Regions from separate parts of the Neobacillus sedimentimangrovi genome, predicted to be linked through region 1. Evidence: riboswitches for the same ligand, from Rfam matches in the RefSeq annotation. Region 1 holds a riboswitch; each other region holds the start of a gene.
The links. A riboswitch is a leader RNA that binds a small molecule or an ion and turns the genes downstream of it on or off. The one in region 1 is predicted to bind thiamine pyrophosphate.
Positions count from the first base shown of each region.

Region 2: linked by a shared signal. The riboswitch ahead of GZA11_RS01310 (acetylornithine deacetylase) and the one ahead of GZA11_RS08845 (thiamine phosphate synthase) in region 1 are both predicted to bind thiamine pyrophosphate.
Region 3: linked by a shared signal. The riboswitch ahead of thiT (energy-coupled thiamine transporter ThiT) and the one ahead of GZA11_RS08845 (thiamine phosphate synthase) in region 1 are both predicted to bind thiamine pyrophosphate.

Region 1 covers NZ_JAAFZF010000021.1:5,355-10,272, forward strand. Annotated here, with positions in the region: gene GZA11_RS08830 (ABC transporter ATP-binding protein) at 1-143, opposite strand, end outside; gene GZA11_RS08835 (ABC transporter permease) at 140-1,360, opposite strand; gene GZA11_RS08840 (hypothetical protein) at 2,080-2,349, opposite strand; TPP riboswitch at 2,792-2,900, shown strand; gene GZA11_RS08845 (thiamine phosphate synthase) at 2,988-3,584, shown strand; gene thiO (glycine oxidase ThiO) at 3,659-4,768, shown strand; gene thiS (sulfur carrier protein ThiS) at 4,778-4,918, shown strand, end outside.
Region 2 covers NZ_JAAFZF010000001.1:256,195-261,112, forward strand. Annotated here, with positions in the region: gene GZA11_RS01295 (ABC transporter permease) at 1-45, opposite strand, end outside; gene GZA11_RS01300 (ABC transporter ATP-binding protein) at 35-805, opposite strand; gene tenA (thiaminase II) at 780-1,451, opposite strand; gene GZA11_RS01310 (acetylornithine deacetylase) at 1,488-2,798, opposite strand; TPP riboswitch at 2,862-2,970, opposite strand; gene thiW (energy coupling factor transporter S component ThiW) at 2,974-3,492, opposite strand; gene thiE (thiamine phosphate synthase) at 3,588-4,241, opposite strand; gene thiD (bifunctional hydroxymethylpyrimidine kinase/phosphomethylpyrimidine kinase) at 4,238-4,918, opposite strand, start outside.
Region 3 covers NZ_JAAFZF010000045.1:3,578-8,495, reverse strand. Annotated here, with positions in the region: gene GZA11_RS13210 (ABC transporter ATP-binding protein) at 1-1,082, shown strand, start outside; gene GZA11_RS13205 (hypothetical protein) at 1,118-1,360, opposite strand; gene GZA11_RS13200 (alpha/beta-type small acid-soluble spore protein) at 1,702-1,908, shown strand; gene thiT (energy-coupled thiamine transporter ThiT) at 2,583-3,170, opposite strand; TPP riboswitch at 3,282-3,388, opposite strand; gene GZA11_RS13190 (histidine kinase N-terminal domain-containing protein) at 3,529-4,677, shown strand; gene GZA11_RS13185 (GNAT family N-acetyltransferase) at 4,793-4,918, shown strand, end outside.

The DNA of each region.
Region 1 (4,918 bases):
AAAGAAGTTTTTCCAACTCCAGATTCCCCTATAATACAAAGTCTTTCCCCAGGTTCAACTTCCAATTTAAAATCATTTAAGATAGAAAAACCTTTCTTCTTGAATGTTTTTTTCTGGATTTCTAGTTTAATTATACTATTCATTTTAACACCCCCACGGAAATCGGAATACTTTTAATTTTTTTTATCGTAAGTTCAACAATCGTAAACCCAATAATCAAATCTATAAAGAGAACAATTAGTAGAGCAATCCAATCCATACTTATTAAGCCAAACATTCCGTAAGTAGCAAATATTGAGTCTTTTTTTAACCAAAAGCCGTATCTATTGAAAGCGGTTATCACAAATAGTATGACTAGATTAATAGAAAACAATATTCCAAAATAACTATAAAAAATTGCTCTTAGTTTTGAATAACTTAATCCGACTAATAAATTGATTGTAAAATCTTTTATCATCAAACGAATGCTTACCAAAGTATTCCAGATAGCTAGACAAACAATGATTAGTAGCAAAATAAAGGTGATAATACAGATAATTTTTAATGAATCAAAATAAGAATCTTCAAAGTAATTAAAATTTTCTTGTTGATTAAAAAAGTTAAATTTTAAACCTAGATTTTCCTGGATAAGTTCACTTAAATTCGTTGCTTTCTCTTTTGTCGAATCAAGAAGCACCATGTCCATCAAACCATTAACGAGGAGGTCAAGACCTGCACTTTGAATAAATTCTTCGTTAATAGGTAGAAAAATCGAAAAATTAAAATAATTTTTTGAATTAGGAGCATAAAAATTAGAACGATGAGTATTCTTCTCCAAGACCCCTTGAACTTTTAAATTGACTAATTGTTGGGTGACAGGATCTGTAATCTCAATATATGACCCTACAGGATATGTTGTGGCCAGACCTGCACCTACTAAAACAGGTATTTCTTCTTTATTAAATTTATAGTTGAAGTTTAAGTGGTTTCCTTGAGATAATCTAAATTGATTTATCTTATAAGCCTCTTCATTGATATAATTGAAAGAAACTTCCATCTTATATTTATTATATAATGAAGTGACAAAACCATCGACTTGCATAGCATAAGTATAATTGTTGTTTAAATATTCATATACTTTTTTTGTATCATCTATTTCAATTCTATCAAAATCAGCTTCACTATTTGGGTCTAGATTAGCAATAAAAGTTCCTTCTTGATTCAGAGTTTCTATTTCTTGATAACCTTGAAAAGTTGAAATAATTGAACGAGCAGCAGTAAAAGAAAGATAATTAGCTAAAAAAAGTAATATTATCATACCTAAAACAAGTGTCCATCTTTTTAAAAATATTCTAGTTATAAAAAAATGTAAAATTTTCATTCTTTTTTCACCTGACACGCACTAAATAGTATATATATAATAAAAATAAAAACTAAGTAAAGATTGCTGGTTACATTCAGCCCTAAATAGAAGTTTAATGAAAGTGAGAGTAAAAAACTAAACACTAAAATAGCTATACTATTCAAGATATATCGGATTATAATATTTACCATCGTATCTCCTACAAGTATTCGGCAGAATATTTCTGTTTTCCTACGATTTAAAAATTGATAGTGAAATACTATTATAATAAATGTAAGAAAAATATTTATAATAAGTTGATAATCTGTAATACTTTCCAAAAAAGACTTTAAAATAGAAGAACCTTCTAAATTCAACGTTTGTACATAAATACATAGTAAGTTTGAAGCAAAACAGATTAGATAGATAGCAACCGCCTCAAAAACGTCGAAAAATCTAAATAAAGAATATTTCATAAACTACTCCTTAAAGATGGCATCTATAAATTTAATAGTATCACCTTTTAATAATACCTACTACGTAGCTGTAAAAACAATTAGTTATTATTCATAATTAAAGTAATGCGGTACTTTATAAGATTTAAAAGTCGATAACATTATTTCTAATTAAAATCGGGACCTGTAGAAAAACACCTATCAGGCCCCAACGATTTCCTATAATTCATTAATAATTAAATCTCATAGATATTTCATTAAATTTTGTTAAGCGAATATTTAAAAAAATCAAACCCAGAAAAATTATTTAAGTGGTCCACGCTTCCAAGAAAAATACGTAGTATACTTGTCTCCCCATCTTAAATCGTCCCAAACAGAACCTGTAACTTTGCCGTTATAGGCTGTTTTACTCAGTAAAGTTCTACCATCTCGTGTATATTTAAACGAAGTATATTGATATTTTGACTTACTGTAATTCCAGGCGGCACCATTATATTTAATTTGGAAAGATTCTTCAGAAGAGGCTCCACTAGTTGAATCTCCGAAAGTTGCCCCAAACAAAAATACTAACATAATTTAACATAATTTCCATCAAAATGCAAAAACTTTAAAAATTATAATAACACCAATTGATTTTACGGAAAAATATAATGTTATAACGGAAATGGTTCACGGATACAGTGGCAGAGAAAGACTACCATGTATCACTTACAAAAAAGGAATCGAATTTTTTAAAGGATATAATTTATAATGTCAAACTGAATTATATTGCCTTTGATATAGCTAATAAAAATATTATTTCATACGATGCTTTTCAAAATGCCCACGATAGTAATCGGTAAGAATACCTAAGAAACAAAAGACGCAAACGGCGGCGGTTTAAAATTAGAGATAAACCACCATTCAAACATTGTAAAATAGATAAATAGGAAGAAAAAACAAGGAAACAAGTGACAGGCATTATTCAATGTGTTACGATGGATAGCGTAGGAATTATGACAAATAAATACGTAAATAAATCCGCTAGAGGTGCCTTTATAAAAGGCTGAGATCGAAGTGTTACTTCGGGACTCTATGAACCTGATCTGGTTAATACCAGCGTAGGGAAGTGGAAAATGGGATCGTTGTATGCATTATTCACAGCCACTTTCTTACAAAAGAAAGTGGCTTTTTATTTTCCCTCTAGCGGTATCTATCTGAAAACTGGGGGGATGAACATAAAGGAGTTACATATTATTTCCAATGGCAAAATGCCGATTGAACAATTACATGAGATTTTAACGGATATACATCCCTATGTCACCATGATTCACTTACGGGAAAAACAAAAGTCAGCAAAAGAGCTTTTTCAAGCTGTTGAGCAGTTAGCTAAAGACATTCCACTTTCCAAAATTATGATTAATGACCGCGTGGATGTCGCCGTTACGGCAGGAACGGCCGGTGTTCAATTAGCTGGGCACAGTTTAGATGCCGTTCATGTAAAAAAAGCTTTTCCTCTACTAAAAGTAGGGGCCTCCATCCATTCCTATGAAGAAGCCCATCAAGAGGGGGCAGATTTTCTGCTATACGGCCATGTTTTTCCATCCAAATCAAAGCCTGGCCTGCCTCCTAAAGGACTGGAGGAATTAACCAAGTTATCCCAACTCAACATCCCGGTTATTGCCATCGGCGGGATCACACCAGAAAATACTCCGCAGGTACTTCAAGCTGGGGTAGCTGGTATTGCGGTGATGTCAGGAGTTTTAGATTCCTGCAACCCGCTCGATGCCGTAAAAGCGTATACAATGGCCTTACATAAACAATCGTAAATGGATAAATCAGAAAGTTCTTGGTGTGTATCAATTAATCCTTTCTTATTAGTGAAAAAATGGAGATGGAATTGATGAAAAAATCATTTGACACAGCCATTATCGGAGGAGGAGTGAATGGGACCTCCATTGCCTTCGAACTGGCCAAAAAAGGACGAAAAGTTATTCTACTTGAAAAGCAACAAATAGCCGCTGAATCATCCCGTGCCGCAGCCGGAATGCTGGCAGCCCAAGCGGAGATTGAACAAGATGGCCCGCTTTTCCAGCTAGCATTAAAAAGCCAAAAGATGTTTACCTCGCTTTCACAAGAATTATTGGAATACTCCGGCATTGATATTGAGTTCGTCCAAAAAGGGATGCTTAAAATTGCCGAAACCGAAGATATCGCACATGAAGTTCAACAACAAGTCCTCTTTCAAAGAAAGTGGGACCATGAAATTCGATGGCTCGATTCCCATGAAATCAGGGAGCTGGAACCAGCGCTATCTCCTACTGTAGCCGGAGGGATGTACCTCCCAAATGATGGACATGTACATCCGGAAAAATTAACGAAAGCCTTTGCGAAAGCTGCCCTCCATTTTGGAGCAGAGATTCACGAACATACGGAGGTCCTCTCCTTCATCTATGATCAAGGCAAAGTGAAAGGCTTAAATACTTCAAATGGGATCATTCATTGTGAGCAGGTTGTCATCGCGGTAGGTGCCTGGGCTAACAGACTGATAAAGGATCTTCCTGTGTTTCCGGTAAAAGGCGAGTGCTTTTCTGTGAAAGTGGATAAACCAATCATCAACACAACTATTTTTTCAGATAAGCGCTGCTATCTCGTTCCAAAACGAAATGGAGAAATATATATTGGAGCGACGATGATTGAAAATTCTATTGATAAGGCCGTCACACCTGGGGGAATAGCCTCATTAATCGAAAGAGCGGTGAAGCTCGTACCAGAAATCAGGGACGCCACTTGGGAACGGGTGTGGTGCGGTATCCGGCCGCAAACCAATGATGGAAAACCATACATTGGTGAGCACCCTGAATATAAGGGAATTTTTGTGGCAACCGGACATTTCCGCAACGGAATCTTATTAAGTCCGATAACTGGTAAACTTGTAGCCGATTTGTTGGAAGGCAATACGACTGAGCTTTCAGCCTTTCGCCTCGATCGACATCAACCATCCGTAATGTAGGAGGTAAAAATGAAAGTTGCATTAAATGGTGAATCTGTACAATTACCGGAACATGTTACGTTTGTTTCCGATGTACTCAAACATTATAACATCCATGAGAAAATCATCGTCGTAGAAGTAAACGGGAAAATACTTTCTCGTTTAGAACAT
Region 2 (4,918 bases), on a different contig from region 1:
AAATAAACCATATTCACTTATCCAATTTTTCCATTTAGTTGTCATGATGTATCAATTTCTCCAGTTCTTTTCTCATTTCTATCAACTCTGAATGATAAATTTGTTCTGTACTTCTCGGTCTGGCTAAATTGACTATCCTCTCTTGTACTCGACCATCTTTTATTAGAAAAATTCGATCACTTAATAAAATCGCTTCTTCTAAATCATGGGTGATAAACAATACTGTCTTTTTTAATTCTCCCCACAAACCTAATAGCCAACTATGTATGTTCCGTTTTGTCATAGAATCAAGTGCACCAAATGGTTCATCTAATAATAATAGATCCCTGCCAGTCATGAGAGTTCTTAAAAATGCTACACGCTGCCTCATTCCACCAGACAATTCATCTGGATAAGCATTTTCATATTGAGAAAGATCAAAACGGGATAACCATTCCTGAATTACCGGCAATTTCTTTCTCCAATCTTCTTTAAGAATTTCACACGGAAGCACCACATTTTCCAATACGGTCCGCCATGGAAGCAGGAAATCTTTCTGTGGCATATAACCAACACTTCCTAATCGTGAGCCGGACTTTTTTCCTTTAATCTGGATTTCCCCCTCATCAGGTTCAAGTAAACCGTTAATTAATTTAAAAAGAGTACTCTTCCCTGCTCCACTTGGACCGATGATAGAAACAAATTCACCAGCCTTTACATCCATAGAAAGTTGGTAAAAAATAGGTTTGCTCTTACCGTCAAACGAAAAACTCAAATCTTTAATACGAAGAATGGATGAATCAGACAGGCCAATCACCCCCGTCATAAACCATATCCCAAAACATGTATTCAAACCTAGATGTGGTTAGGAAGTGTTCCTCTAAGACAACCAACTCTCGTTCTGGTTTACCTTCTGCCAAACGATCGATTAAATCGATTAGCCATTGTGCTAAAGAACCAAATTCTTCAGATGAGTACATTTTCACCCAATCCCCATAAAAAGGATGGTTAATCGAATCTGGATAAGTTTCTACCAACCTTTTGCCAATTTCCCAGTAGCTCCACATACAAGGAAGGAGGGATGAGATTAATTCTTCAAGAGAACCATTTTGAGCAACGTTTAACATATAACGAGTGTAGGCCAAGTTGATAGGTGTTGGTTTCGTATTCTCAAGATCCTGTTCGGTTATACCAAATCTTTTTGCATAGGCCCGATGTAGGTCCATTTCACCGTGCAATGTTTCGTGGAGTAGTTTTGCAAAAGCCGCCATCGTTTCAATGTTTTTGGCTTTTACCGTACCTAACGCAAATAATTTTGAATAATCGATAAGAAACACATAATCCTGTTTCATATAACGAATAAATGATTCGACAGGAAGATCTCCTTTACCTAACCCGACAACAAACGGATGCTCATGTGTTTTATCCCATATCCCGTTTACTTTTTCATGAAGCCTATATGAAAATTTCATAACTATCATCCTCCTTTTCCATCATTCGTATCCAATCTAATTTGAGTCATTCCTCTCCCCTTGCTTACGGGTATTACACCACTCAGCTATAAAGACGGCCAACACCTTCGTAAAATCTAACAATTGCTGTATTTCGACCTTTTCATTTACGGCATGTGCATCCTCCAATTTGCCCGGACCAAAGATTGACGTTGGAATACCTGCACGACCTAACCAGCCAGCATCCGTAACCGTTGTCGACATTCCCACAATTGGATTTTGATAAATCATTTTTTCGTAAGATTCGACTAATAAACGTGTACCAGGATGATCCCGATCCAACTCTAACGAAGGAAAAACTTCTCCGTGGTCAATGATCATTGATTTTCCACCCCAAACAAATTGCGGTGGATTTTCCCGAAGCCAAGGATCAGATGCTGCAACAGCCATGATGTGCTGTTCAATTTCCTGGATTATGTCTTCATAATCCTCGTTAGGATAAAAATGAACAGTTATCCATAAGGAACATTTGTCAGCGACAAATGCCGCATGTCTACCACCTTCAATAACAGCAGGATTAATGGTATTTGTTCCTGGAGGAAACCCCTCATAGCGTTTCGTTATCGCCCAATGACGTTCAAGTTCCTGAAGGCCAGCGATAATTTTCATCATTTTTTCAATTGCACTTGCCCCATTTACACCTCCACCTGCATGGATCATTTTTCTTCTCATTCCATCATGATAAGTTTCTTTGCTTTCAATGGTGATCCAACCTGTGATGACTCCACCCTGGCCTTGGATATGTAAATTGCTTGAATCCACCACTACAGCATAATCGGCTGTATAGCCCCTCTCCAAACAAGATAAGGTGCCGGCCTCACCAACTTCTTCACCAATCACAGATTGAAATTGCAAATCTCCCTGCAAAGTGATGCCAAGTTCTTTTAAAAGTTTAATAGCTATTAAGGATGCAGCAATGCCTCCCTTCATATCTGAAGTCCCTCTGCCATAAACATAAGAATCTGTAATTCTAGCAGTAAATGGGGATGAACTCCATTCCGAATCATCGCCAACTTCGGCTACATCTACATGTCCATTGATAATTAAGCTATTATATTCTTTTGAGTCTTTTCCCTGTAAAATACCGACAACATTATGATCACCAGGATAAACTTCCCACATATCCGTCTGAAAACCTAAATTTTCTAAATAGGTTTTAATAAATTCCTGAATTTCTGTGGTATTCCGTCCGGGAGGACTCACGGTCGGGAATGCAATAAGTTTACTTAACAAGTTGATTAATTCATCTTTTCTAGCTTCGACTTCTTGCGAAATTGCTTCAGCCAATTGATTTACAACGATGGACATGTTCTTCCTCCTTAATCAATAATGAAAAACCCGCTCACCTATATGAAGATAGGGAGCGGGTTACAAAATAGCTAGCCACTTCCCTACGCTGGAATAAACCAGATCAGGTTCAAAGGGTTCGGAAATTCAATTGTTCCATCTCAAGCCAATATGGCTACCCCTAGTGTTTCGTTATTTAATTTTTATCATGCTGGACAATGTCCTTTTTAGTAGAAAACAAGACATTTTTCTTTAAGAAAATACCTAAAATGATAAACCCAAGCAGGGCTCCAGCAAAAGAGCTAAAAATGAAAAGAGGAATAAATCCAAACAAAGTTGCTTCTTGCCCAAGTAATAATGTAGCAATCGGATAAGAAAGGAGGGCTCCAAGAATTCCCGTTCCGATTACTTCTCCCAAAAATGCCATAAATAGTTTCCTAGTTTTCCAAAATAGTAGTGCTGCTAACAATGCTCCAACCATACTACCTGGAAAGGCAAAAACAGAACCGGTTCCCATAAGATTTCTTAGTAGAGACACGCCAAACGCTTGAGCGACAGCATAATAAGGTCCTAATAGAACAGCTGATAACACATTTAAGAAATGTTGTACTGGGAAAATTTTTGTAAATCCAATCGGGATCACAATTAAACTACTTGAAAGTGTTCCAATTGCAATCATCATGGCAGTCAATGTCAGCTTATATGTGTTGTTCATCTATTTTTTGCCTCTTTCATACTCAAATATCTAATGTATTGGCTACATGCTTCTGTAATCGAATAAAATTTAGTCAGCCTCAGCTTGTTGCCAATTTATATTACCTTTTCTACTGACTCCACTCTTTTCCTTAAGATTTTTGCAGCTTGGTATGGTGAACTCGCATGGCTAATAGCTGAGATGACAGATATTCCGTCAGCTCCTGCCGCCATAACAGTTGAAGCATTTTCGGTTGTAATACCACCAATTCCTACAATTGGGGTGCTGTAACCTTTTCTTCTTAGTTCTTCAATGAGTGTTGTCCCGCGTGATGGTTTTGCATCTTTTTTTGTTTTTGTCGGAAAAACCGGGCCAATTCCAAAATAATCTGCACCATCCTTTAAAGCAGCTAATGCTTCCTCCATTGAATGTACAGAAACGCCCAAGATTTTGTTTCCTATCTTTTCCCTTACTACACTTGCTGGTTCATCCTCTTGCCCAATGTGTACACCATCAGCATCCAGGGCAAGTGCTAGTTCAATATCATCATTAACAATAAAAGGGATTTGATTCTTCCGGCACAAAGATTGTAGATCTTTTGCCAGATTAAACTTTTCAACTCCAGTCAGCGCTCCATCACCCTTTTCCCGAAATTGAAACATGGTGATCCCACCGTCGATAGCTTCTGCTAATACTTCTCGTGGATCCTTAAAACAATTGGTACTTCCCATAATAAAATAAACCTTTAGCATTTCTCTTAAATGGTTCATGAGTCAATCAACACCTTATTCCTTTTTCGATACGCCCAGTGGTTTGTAGGTCCATGTCCCTGGCCAATTTCAATTTCCTCTTCGATAGCAGCCTGAATAAATTCTTTTGCCTTTGTCACGGCCTCCAATACAGATAAACCTTTCGCCAACCAAGCGGTTATTGCAGCAGAAAACGTACAACCGGTTCCGTGCGTATTTTTCGTCGAAATTCGTTTGCTGGAAAATGTATAAAATTCTTTACCATCGAATAGTAAATCGACTGATTCTGAAGGATCTTCATCATGTCCTCCTTTAAGGACAATATTTTTCACCCCTAAATCAAACAGTCTCATTACCGCTTCCCTTTTATCTTGCGCAGTTCGAATAGACATATCGGTCAACACCTCGGCCTCCGGAATATTAGGTGTTATTACCAAAGCACGAGGTAATAAATATTTTTTCAAAGCTGAAATGGCCTCCTGTTGAAGTAAAGAGGCGCCTCCTTTAGCAATCATAACGGGATCTACCACCACATTTTTCCATTGATATCTTACTAGATGCTCAGAGACAGCTTCTATGATTTCAGCATTAAACAACATTCCAGTTTTAATGGCATCCGTACCCATATCCTCACCGATGGCTTTGATCTGTTGAGAAACTGCCTCCGCTGTCATTGGATAAACTCCGTGAACACCTAA
Region 3 (4,918 bases), on a different contig from region 1:
AAATTTATGATAACAAAGTAACAGCTGTTAAAGATTTTAACCTACACATTCAAGATAAGGAATTCATCGTGTTTGTCGGCCCTTCAGGTTGCGGTAAATCTACCACTTTAAGAATGATTGCAGGATTAGAAGAAATTTCAAAAGGTGATTTTTATATTGACGGCAAACGAGTGAATGATGTGGCGCCAAAAGACCGGGACATTGCAATGGTTTTCCAAAACTATGCGCTTTATCCTCATATGACCGTATATGATAACATGGCATTCGGTTTAAAGTTACGGAAATTCCCTAAAGATGAAATTGATCGTCGTGTAAAAGAAGCTGCAAAAATTCTTGGTCTTGAACCTTACTTAAACCGCAAGCCAAAAGCTCTCTCCGGCGGTCAGCGCCAGCGTGTAGCACTTGGCCGTGCCATTGTCCGTGATGCAAAAGTTTTCTTAATGGACGAGCCATTATCAAACCTTGATGCCAAGCTTCGTGTTCAAATGCGTGCTGAAATTGCCAAGCTTCACCGCCGCTTAAATACGACGACAATTTATGTAACCCATGACCAGACTGAAGCGATGACTATGGCCACTCGATTAGTTGTCATGAAAGACGGCGTCATTCAACAAGTAGGGGCGCCAAAAGAGGTATATGAAAAACCGGAAAACGTTTTTGTTGGAGGTTTTATCGGATCACCAGCTATGAACTTTTTAAATGGCAAATTAGATGATGGCAAATTTATCATAGGCAATCATTCAATTATAGTTCCTGAAGGAAAAATGAAATATCTTCGCGAACAAGGTTATGTTGGCAAATCCATGATCCTTGGAATCCGTCCAGAAGATATACACGATGAACCAGTTTTCATTGAAGCCTCATCCGGTACAAAAATTAATGCTCAAGTTGATGTTGCAGAATTAACAGGAGCTGAATTAATGATTTATTCAAGCATCGATGACCAAGAGTTTGTTGCCCGACTTGATTCACGTTCCGATGTAAAACCTGGCGAAACATTAGAATTAGCTTTTGATTTAAACAAAGCTCATTTCTTCGATGCAGATACAGAAGTACGCGTACGTCCATCTAGTGAAATGTAAAATTCGATTTAAACCCTGTTCCTTGGAACGGGGTTTTATTCTCTAATAAACATCACTTCTTCATTTGCACACGCTGGACAGCGATACAAATGTGGACATTTATGGCCAGAATAGGTGTCCGTAAATCCATCCTCCATTTTCATTAAATCAATATCCATATATGGGCTATAATCATCGTAATAATCTTGAAGCCTACCGCTTTCCAACATAGGTTCTCCACAGTTGGTACATAATATATATACTTCCCTTAATCCATTGCAAACCGGGCAGATGGACATATCAAATCACCCTTTATTTTTAGAATATATCCTTAGTTTGTGTTAATGGATTGCCTCTATTACTGGGAATAAATTACCAAACCCAACAATCGAATAAGCCCTTAGAAATAAATCATAATAAAGAATACAAACAGCAAAAAAACAAAAAATTGATGGTTGAAAGGAAATCGTCATCATACTGCAGATCATCCAATTAACAAAACAATCAGCTCCTTTATTTGCTAGATGGTAAAGTTTTCCTAGTAAAAAAATCATTAATAATATGGGTTAGGCCAAGGCGGCTTATAATATGGTTCAATTCCATACTAACCCCAAACTTATTAAGAGGAGTGTTAACTACTATGCCTAACAACAACAACTCTAACCAACTTTTAGTACCAGGAGTACAACAAGCACTTGAACAAATGAAATATGAAATTGCTCAAGAATTTGGTGTAACTCTTGGCGCTGACACAACTTCTCGTGCAAATGGATCTGTCGGTGGAGAAATCACAAAACGTCTAGTACAAATGGCTGAATCTCAACTTGGCGGCGGATTTCAACGCTAAGAAAAAGTAAAACACATTATACAAATTAATAATATGGCTTAGCCCCCTCCATTTTGAGGGGGCTTTCATTCTCCTTAATTTTTTACTATCCCCTTCCTCGTTTCGTCTAACAGTATCGTTTTTTAAATTCATCACCATTTATCACTATAAATTAAGAATAAAAAAACTGCGGACACATTGCCCGCAGCCTATGCTTTTAATATGGTATAACCAATATAATATGTAAGTATTAAAATACTCCCGATTGCAAGTACAACAGAGTAATCTGACATCGATACCCACCCCATCTTCTTTAATAAATATCTATAAACTACCATAACCTGTGATTTATTCCAGTGATAAAAATCACGCCATATATAACGTAACATGAACATTTTGTGAACATTTACTTTAAAGGAATTAAGATTATAATAAAGGTTAAAATCTTTAAATTTTTCTTGGGAATAATAGCCTCTGTTCTTTCAATAAACATATCAAGACAGTCAAAAATAAATTCTCTTATCTTAAAAAAGACATTGCCCTATAAGGACTTAAAAAAAACATTTTTAGCCCAGCTTTTTAAATTTTACATATTATTATCATTGGCTCCCTATAATATTCAGACAAGATTCAGAGTAAAACAAAAGGAGGATGCCCATTAAAGTTGAAACCTTTGAGCACCCTCATTCTCCCTATTAATGTTCCTGAACAACCATTCGCTTAGGCATGGCTGCAATAACCAGAACGACGATTATTGCACTGATTATGAAACTTGGAAGCATGTATGTTCCATTATATAGCAATGAGTAAACGGCGACCGGCTGGCCTTCAGGGGCATATTCACCAAAAAAGACAATTCCAGATATGACATGACAAAAATAGCGAAGCAAGCTTCCTACAAATGTTCCTACCACAACATAAACCATCCATTTCGATTTATCCCCTGATTCTAGTGCTTTTTTAACGGATCCGGCAAAAACACCAGCAAATCCCACTACAGTAAAGGCGATAAAATAATCTATGATTGCTTGAAGAATCGTGTAGATTTGTGCAAAACCAATTATGAATTGTAGAAGTCCCAGTAAAAATCCAGTTAATAAACCACCTTTTATTCCCCAGCGGTACGCTATCAAGAATACAGGAACCATTGCGATAGAAATTGAACCACCTTGTGGCCAAATCTTTAATGAAAGAATATTAGCTGCTAAATCCAATAAATAGGCAAGTGCAGAAAATACGGCCACTTCAGCCATAAATCGAGTATTACTCCTTTTCTTGTCCATACTTAGTCCCCCTCATAAATGTATAAATCTTGTTCCTAGACCACATGTTTTTGCATTTATTAACAAAAAAAGCAATGCAAGACGAAAGGATTTGTCTGCATTGCTATATTTTAACCGGCAAATCCACATCCCTACGCTAGTGCTAACTAACAGGTTCAAAGGGTCAGAACTCGAACATTCACTCTCAGCCGCATGTCGCAGCCCCCCTTGTGGAACTATTCAATTGTTACCATAACGAATATACTATTCTTTTAATCTCTTGACAAGAATCCTTATGGATTTTAATAAAAAAAAAGGATTTTTTCTTTCCTTCAGCGAATTATGTAAGTAATTAGTTATTTCCATAGGGGGATACAACATGTTTACGGGTGAAAAAACAGAATTAATGACTTATTTTGAGAAAAATGAGGAGAAGCTACTGAAAGAATGGGAAAGGCAAATTATTGTGTCAGAAGATGACCCTTTTAAAACCAAAATATCCAAGAACGCTAAATCCCTATTTCATGTTATTCTGAATATTTATCAACGCTCAGAAGACGAAATATTAAAAATCGTAAAAAAACTCGCTAATGAAATTTCAGAAGAAAGAGTAAAAGCCGACATTAACATAGGCGAATTCGTATATAATGTCAGCCTTGGCAGAACTGTTCTCTATAGTTGTATCAGTCAGCTAGATGTTCCATTATCAGAGCTGCAGGAAACAATGAATAAAATCAACTTTTGTTTTGATAAATTCTTATACTATGCCGTTTCGTATTATACTGAAGCAAAAAACAAAATTATTGAAGAAAAAAATATGTTTATTGATTCGACACACCAGGATAGGTTGACTTTACTAGGACAAATGACATCCAGCTTTATTCATGAATTTCGCAACCCTCTAACCTCTATCCAAGGATTTATTCAATTGCTTAAAGCTGATTATCCAGACATGAAATATTTAGAAATTATTTCAAGTGAATTAGATCAGCTAAACTTCCGAATTTCACAGTTCTTACTTTTATCAAAAAAAGAACTGATAGGAAAAGAGAAGGAATATTTCAAAGTTAATAAACTAATAGATGAAGTGTTAAATTTCCTATATCCTAGCATTTTAGATAGTAAAGTAAAAATTAAGCAGTCATTATTAGGCGATGTTACACTTTATGGTTATGCCGATGAAATTCGCCAAGTAATTATTAATATTATTTTCAATGCAATTGATGTATTAAATCATCATAACAACACGAATCCAACCATTGAAATCATTAGCAGTATACATAATCAAAACCTAATGATTGCTGTTTCAAACAATGGACCAATGATTCCCGAAGAATTAAGAGAATCGATTTTTGAACCATTCTTTACAACAAAAAAACTTGGAACAGGCCTCGGATTGTTTGTTTGTAAAGAAATTATTGAGAAACATAAAGGGACACTTTCTTGTGATTCTTCCCCTGAAAAGACAACATTTTCTATAGCACTACCGATTAATATTTCATCTCCTGAAATAGAACAGCGAATATAGGTACAAGTCTGATCCCTCTTTACAAATTGGGATCTTTTTTCATCTAAATGTTATATTTACACGATCATTTCTGATTGCATATGCTGTAGTAAAAAAGATTGGGAGTTTTGCCCTTATGTTTACATTAAAAGTTGATCATGAAATTGAGCTTCAACTGTTTCAAATACAGCATGCCGAACAACTTTATCAGCTATTTGAGAAAAATCGTGGGCACTTACGCCAATGGCTTCCTTGGGTTGAC